Linked DNA regions of Kineococcus sp. NBC_00420. The protein of the gene in region 2 interacts with the protein of the main gene of each other region in a pairwise test. Links are inferred from orthologs where the notes say so. Each region holds a gene or a part of one and is shown on either strand. Other genes may lie near its edges.

Region 1 (3,217 bases), 3.4 Mb from region 2 along the record:
CGTCGACCCGCGGTTCTACCACCTCGACACCGCGCTCACCGTCCTCGACGACGACCCCGCACACCCCGACGTCGCCTACTTCCCGGGCGCCTTCTCCCCCGCCGCCCAGGCCGTCCTGCAGCAGCTGTTCCCGGACGCGCTGCTCACCGACGAGGAGACCGCCGCGGTGCTGGGGATGAACGCGGTCAGCGACGGCCTGCACGTCGTGCTCTCCCCCCGCGCGCAGCGCTACGCCGACCTGCTGGCGGAACGCGGCTACCAGCCGGTGCCCGTCGACCTCTCGGAGCTGCTCAAGGGTGGCGGGGGCGCGAAGTGCTGCACCCTCGTCGTGCGGCGCTGAACGTCCGGGCTGATCCGACCGGTTGAATCCGCCGTGGGTGCGCCTGTCGGTGTGCCGAACCGGGCGCCATGACGCCGTCTTCGTCGCACCGACGGTTCACTCCACGTGGTGACACCGGTGGGTGCGACGGGGACGTCACGAGCCCTCGGGCTCGGCCTCCTCGTCGGGTTCCGCGTCCGGCTCGGGCAGGGCCACCGCGTCGGGCCCACCCTCGAGCAGCGTGACGAAACCCTCCTCGTCGAGGACCCGGACCTTCAACTGCTCGGCCTTGTCGGCCTTCGTCCCTGCGGCCTCCCCGACGACGACGTAGTCCGTCTTCTTCGAGACGCCGCTGGAGGCCTTGCCGCCGCGGGACAAGATCGCCTCCTTCGCCTCGTCGCGGGAGAACCCGGTCAGCGAACCGGTGACGACGATCGACAACCCCTCCAGCACCCGCGGGGTCGTCTCGTCGCGCTCGTCCGCCATCCGCACCCCGGCCTCGCGCCACTTGCGGACCACGTCGCGGTGCCAGTCGATGGCCAGCCACTCGACCACCGCGTCCGCGATCGTGGGGCCGACGCCCTCGGCGGAGGCGATCTCCTCGGAGCTCGCCTCCTCGATCGCGGTCATCGACGCGAACCGGTCGGCCAGCGCACGGGCGGCGGTGGGGCCGACGTGGCGGATCGACAACCCGACCAGCACCCGCCACAGCGGTTGCGACCTGCGCTCCTCGAGGTTCTTCAGCAGGCGCTTGCCGTTGGCGGAGATCGCACCCGCCTTCGTCGTGAACAGCGGGACGCGGGTCAGGTCGTCCTCGGTGAGGGTGAAGAGGTCGCCCTCGTCGGTGATGACCCCGGCCTCCAGCAACGCCGTCGCCGCCTTGTCGCCGAGGGCCTCGACGTCGAAGGACCCCCGACCCGCGAGGTGGAAGACGCGTTCGCGCAGCTGCGCCGGGCAGCTGCGGGAGTTGGGGCAGCGGATGTCGACGTCGTCGGCCTTCTGGTGGGCCAGTTCCGTCCCGCACTCGGGGCAGTGCGTCGGCATCACGAACTCGCGTTCGTCACCGGTCCGGGACTCGACGACCGGGCCGAGGACCTCGGGGATGACGTCGCCCGCCTTGCGGACCACCACGGTGTCACCGATGAGGACGCCCTTGCGCCTGACCTCGTCGGCGTTGTGCAGGGTCGCCATGCCGACCGTCGACCCCGCCACCAGGACGGGTTCGAGCACCGCGAACGGGGTGACCCGCCCGGTGCGACCCACGTTGACCTGGATGTCGCGCAGGAGCGTCGTGACCTCCTCGGGCGGGTACTTGTAGGCGATGGCCCACCGCGGTGCGCGCGAGGTGGAACCCAGCCTGCGCTGCAGGGGGACCTGGTCGACCTTGACGACGACCCCGTCGATCTCGTGCTCGACGTCGTGGCGGTGCTCGCCGTAGTACCGGACGTAGTCCGCCACCTCGGGCAGGGTGTCCACGACCCTGACCCGCGGGGACGTCGGCAGCCCCCAGGCGGCGAGCTTCTCGTAGGCCCCGGACTGCGAGTCGTTCTCCATCCCGCGGCGCGCGCCGATGCCGTGCACCAGCATCCGCAGCGGACGCGTCGCGGTCACCCGGGGGTCCTTCTGCCGCAACGACCCCGCGGCGGCGTTGCGCGGGTTCGCGAACGGGGGCTTCCCGGCCTCGACGAGCCCCGCGTTGATGGCCGCGAAACCCTCCAGGTGGAAGAACACCTCGCCGCGGACCTCGAGGAACTCCGGGACGCCCTCCCCGCGGAGGCGGTGCGGGATGTCGTCGATCGTGCGGACGTTGAAGGTCACGTCCTCCCCCGTCCGACCGTCGCCGCGGGTGACGCCCCGGACGAGGCGGCCGTCCTCGTAGACGAGGTCGATGGCGAGGCCGTCGATCTTCGGTTCGCACAGGTAGCGGGCGCCCGCGCCGACCTCCTTCTCCACCCGGGCCGCCCACGAGGAGAGCTCGTCGGTGGAGAAGGCGTTGTCGAGGCTGAGCATCCGCTCGGGGTGGTCGACGGCGGTGAACTCCGTCGAGAAGGTCCCCCCGACGGTCTGGGTGGGCGAGTCGGGGGTCCGCAGCTGCGGGTGCTCGTCCTCGAGCGCGCGCAGCTCCTTCTCCAGCTCGTCGTACTGCCCGTCGCTCAGCGGCGAGGAGTCGCGCACGTAGTAGGAGAAGCGCGCACCCTCGATCCGGGCGACGAGCTCCTCCCAGCGGTGCCTCGCAGCGGGCGGGACCAGACCGTCGTCGTTCACGGGAGCCATCCTGCCGCGCAGGTCCGACACGTGCCCGGGAGCGGGTCAGGGCCGATCGGTCAACGGCGACTGGTTCCCGTCGGCCGCCGCAGGACCACGAACTCCAGGTCGTCGCGGCGGGGCCGGCCGAACCGTTCGTCGCCGTAGGGGAACGGGCGCCGCTCACCGGTCGCGACGAACCCGAGCCGTTCGTACCAGGCGATGAGGTCCCCGCGCTGGGCGATGACGGTCATCTCCAGCGCGGGCGCGCCCCAGCGCCGCACCGCCTCCGCGTCGGCGTGGGCGAGCAGCCGGGCGCCGATGCCCCCGCCCTGGATCGCGGGGTCGACCGCGAAGGTCCCGAAGTAGCCGAGCTCCCCGACCCGTCGCAGTTCGCAGCAGCCGACGGTCCGGCCGTCGCGTTCGGCCAGCAGCAGGGTCGCGTCGGGCGCCGCGAGCACGGCGGCGATCCCCGCCTCGTCGGTCCGGCGACCGTCCAGCAGGTCCGCCTCGGTCGTCCAGCCGGCCCGGCTCGAGTCCCCCCGGTAGGCCGACTCGACGAGGGCCACGACGTCGGCCACGTCGGCGGGTTCCGCCTCGCGGAAGGTCAGGTCAGTCACCGGAGGCCTCCGCCATCGCCCCGGCCGCCTCGCG
Region 2 (3,422 bases):
CGCCGCCTCGGTCGCGAACCCCTGGCCCCACGCCGACCGGGAGAGCCGCCAGCCGATCTCGACGTCGTCGGGGTACCAGCGCATGTGGTGCAGACCGGTGAACCCCAGGAACCGCCCGTCCTCGCGACGTTCCACCGCGGACAGCCCGAACGGGTTCTGCTCGAAGACCCCGTCGCAGCGCTCGGCCAGCGCGTCGGAACCCGCGCGGTCCAGCGGCGCGGGGAAGTGCCGCATCACCTCGGGATCGGCGTTGAGCTCGGCGAAGGGTTCCCGGTCGGCCGCGGTCCAGCGCCGCAGCAGCAACCGGGGTGTGACCAACCGGAAACCCTCGTTCACCGCCGGACTCCTCAGGCCGGGACGATGTTGACGAGCTTCGGCGCCCGGACGATGACGGTCCGCAGGCCCCGCCCCTCGAGCGCGGCCTGGACCTTCTCCGAGCTCAGCGCCAGCTCCTGCAACGCCTCCTGGGTGATGTCCGGGGACACCTCCAGCCGGTCACGCACCTTGCCCTGGATCTGGACCACGCACGTCACGGTGTCCTCGACGAGCAGCGCCTCGTCGACGACGGGCCAGCCGGCGCGGGCGACGCACGGGTCGTGGCCCAGCAGCGACCACATGTCCTCGGCCGTGTACGGCGCGACGAGCGACAGCATGATCGCCGTCGCCTCGGTGGCCTCGCGGACGGCGGGGTCCCCGCCCCCGACGCCGGAGTCGATCGCCTTGCGGGTCGCGTTCACGAGTTCCATGACGCGGGCCACGGCGACGTTGAAGCGGAACGCCTCGACGTGCTGCGACACCTCGTGCACGGTCTTGTGCGTGATCGAGCGCAGGGCGTTGTCACCCGTGGAGGGGTCCACCCCTGCAGCGGAGGTGACGTCGCGCGCCAGGCGCCACGCCCGGCCCAGGAACTTCGAGGAACCCGACGGGGACACGTCGGCCCAGTCGATGTCGTCCTCGGGCGGGCCCGCGAACGCCATCGTCAGCCGGATGGCGTCGACGCCGTGCTCCTCGAGCTGGTCGGAGAGCCGCACGATGTTGCCCTTGGACTTGCTCATCGCCGAACCCTCCATCTGCACCATGCCCTGGTTCAGCAGGCGGGTGAAGGGTTCGTCGAAGGGCAGGTAGCCCAGGTCGTGCAGCACCTTGGTGATGAACCGGGCGTAGAGCAGGTGCAGGATCGCGTGCGTGACGCCGCCGACGTACTGATCGATGGGGCCCCACTGCGCGATGAGGTCCCGGTCGAACGCCTGGGTGTCGTCCTTCGGGGACACGAAGCGCAGGTAGTACCAGGACGAGTCGACAAAGGTGTCCATCGTGTCCGGGTCCCGGCGCGCCGGAGTTCCGTCGACGGGGCTGGGCACGTTCACCCAGTCCTCCGCCGCCCCCAGCGGCGAGGTGCCCTTGGGGGTGAGGTTCAGACCCTCCGAGGGCGGCAGCACGACGGGCAGCTGGTCCTCGGGGACCGGGACCTCACCGGTCTCGGTGTGCACGATGGGGATCGGGGTGCCCCAGTAGCGCTGACGCGAGATCAGCCAGTCGCGCAGGCGGTAGTTCTTCGCCGCCCGGCCCTTGCCGGCCGCGACCAGGTCCTCGACCGCCCGGGCGATGCCGGCCTTCTTGTCCAGGCCGTCCAGCGCGCCGGAGTTCACCAGCCTGCCGTCACCGGCCGTCGCCTCGCCGGACTCCACCGGGTCGGGCAGGGGGTTGCCGTCCGCGTCGCGGACGTCGACGACGACCCGGACGGGCAGGCCGAACGCCTTGGCGAAGTCGAGGTCACGCTGGTCGTGCGCGGGCACGGCCATGATCGCGCCGGTGCCGTAGTCGGCCAGGACGTAGTCGGCGGCCCAGATCGGCAGCCGCTCCCCGTTGACCGGGTTCACCGCGAAACGACCCAGGTCGACCCCGGTCTTCTCGCGCTCCGAGGCGAGGCGGTCCATGTCGGAGGTCTCCTGCACCTGGGTGCGGTAGACCTCGAACTGCTCACGGACCTCCGGCGACGCGCCCGCGGCCAGTTCCTCGGCCAGGTCGGAGTCGGCCGCGACGACCATGAAGGTCGCGCCGTGCAGGGTGTCCGGTCGGGTCGTGTAGACGCTGATCGGCTCCGCGCGGCCCTCGATGACGAACTCGACCTCGGCGCCGGTGGAGCGCCCGATCCAGTTGCGCTGCATCGAGATGACCTTGGCGGGCCACTGGCCCTCCAGGGCGTCCAGGTCGTCCAGCAGCCGGTCGGCGTAGTCGGTGATCCGGAAGTACCACTGGGTCAGCTTCTTCTTGACGACCTTGGCGCCGGAACGTTCCGAGGTGCCGTCGGGCAGCACCTGCTCGTTGGCCAGCACGGTCTGGTCCACCGGGTCCCAGTTGACCAGGGAGTCCTTGCGGTAGGCCAGTCCCTTCTCGTACAGCTTGAGGAACAGCCACTGGTTCCACTTGTAGTACTCGGGGTCGGACGTGTGCAGGACCCGGTCCCAGTCGAAGGAGCACGCGTAGCGGCGCATCGACGCACGCTGCTGGGCGATGTTGTCGTACGTCCACTGCCGCGGGTCGAGGCCGCGCTTGATGGCGGCGTTCTCGGCGGGCAGACCGAAGGCGTCCCAGCCGATCGGGTGCATCACGTCGAAACCGCGCTGCAGCCAGTACCGCGCGATGACGTCCCCGAGCGCGTACGCCTCGGCGTGACCCATGTGCAGGTCGCCGGAGGGGTACGGGAACATGTCCAGCACGTACTTCTTCGGGCGTTCGTCGCCCGCCTCACCGCTCGTGAACGGCTTGCGCTCGTCCCAGACCGGCAACCACTTCTCCTGCAGCGCGAACGCGTCGTAGCGGTTCTCGTCCGCCTCGTCCCGTGCCTGCGTGTCGGCCTGCGTCATCTCGTCCTCCCGGTGCGTCCGTGCGTCCCGCACCTGAACCTCCTGCGGACAGCGGAAGACCCCTCACTCAGGAGGGGTCACGGCGCCGGCACCTGCGAGGTCGCAGCAGCTCAGCGCCGGCTGGCAAGTCGGCGGGAAGACACGACCGACAGCCTACTCCGTCGGACTCACGAGCGTTCCGGACGGGCCGAGCGGTCGGCGCGACGTCGACCCCAGCCGTGCTGCGGGGTGCTGCGACGCAACGCGCGACGCTGGGCCAGGGCCTGCTCGGCGCGCACCAGCAGGTCGGTGACGCCACCCTCGTCCCAGGGCGCCAGCACGGCCGCGCCGGCCTCGACGGACAGCCGCGCACTGGGCGCCCCGCCGGCGGTCGCGGCCGGGTCGAGGGCTGCGGCGACCTGCAGCCGCTCCTGCGCCAACCCGACGCGCATCCGCCGTTCCAGCTCCTGGGCGTGCAGCCCGGCCCCGGGTCCCAGGACGATGAAGCGGCCCTCGTCCACGCGGGCGACGACGTCGGAGGTGCGGGTCGCGGCCCGCAGCGAACCGGCCGCGGCG

What was found.
Region 1: the proteins of leuS (region 2) and ligA interact in binary tests that used the Escherichia coli proteins (3 or more experiments, as listed by UniProt). The link is inferred for Kineococcus sp. NBC_00420 from one-to-one orthologs.

Annotation. Positions count from the first base shown.
Region 1 is NZ_CP107930.1:1,108,647-1,111,863, forward strand. The notes cover bases 35-2,938. They hold ligA (NAD-dependent DNA ligase LigA), read right to left. Parts: upstream 2,594-2,938; coding sequence 476-2,593; downstream 35-475. Other genes in these bases: ddaH (dimethylargininase), read left to right, coding at 35-340; OG218_RS05450 (GNAT family N-acetyltransferase), read right to left, coding at 2,644-2,938. Outside these bases: more of ddaH, read left to right, coding at 1-34; more of OG218_RS05450, read right to left, coding at 2,939-3,183; OG218_RS05455 (methionine synthase), read right to left, coding at 3,176-3,217. UniProt on the Escherichia coli protein: DNA ligase that catalyzes the formation of phosphodiester linkages between 5'-phosphoryl and 3'-hydroxyl groups in double-stranded DNA using NAD as a coenzyme and as the energy source for the reaction.
Region 2 is NZ_CP107930.1:4,548,675-4,552,096, reverse strand. What follows is about bases 108-3,216. They hold leuS (leucine--tRNA ligase), read right to left. Parts: upstream 2,868-3,216; coding sequence 348-2,867; downstream 108-347. Other genes in these bases: OG218_RS22320 (GGDEF domain-containing protein), read right to left, coding at 3,035-3,216; OG218_RS22330 (GNAT family N-acetyltransferase), read right to left, coding at 108-336. In the rest of the region: more of OG218_RS22330, read right to left, coding at 1-107; more of OG218_RS22320, read right to left, coding at 3,217-3,422.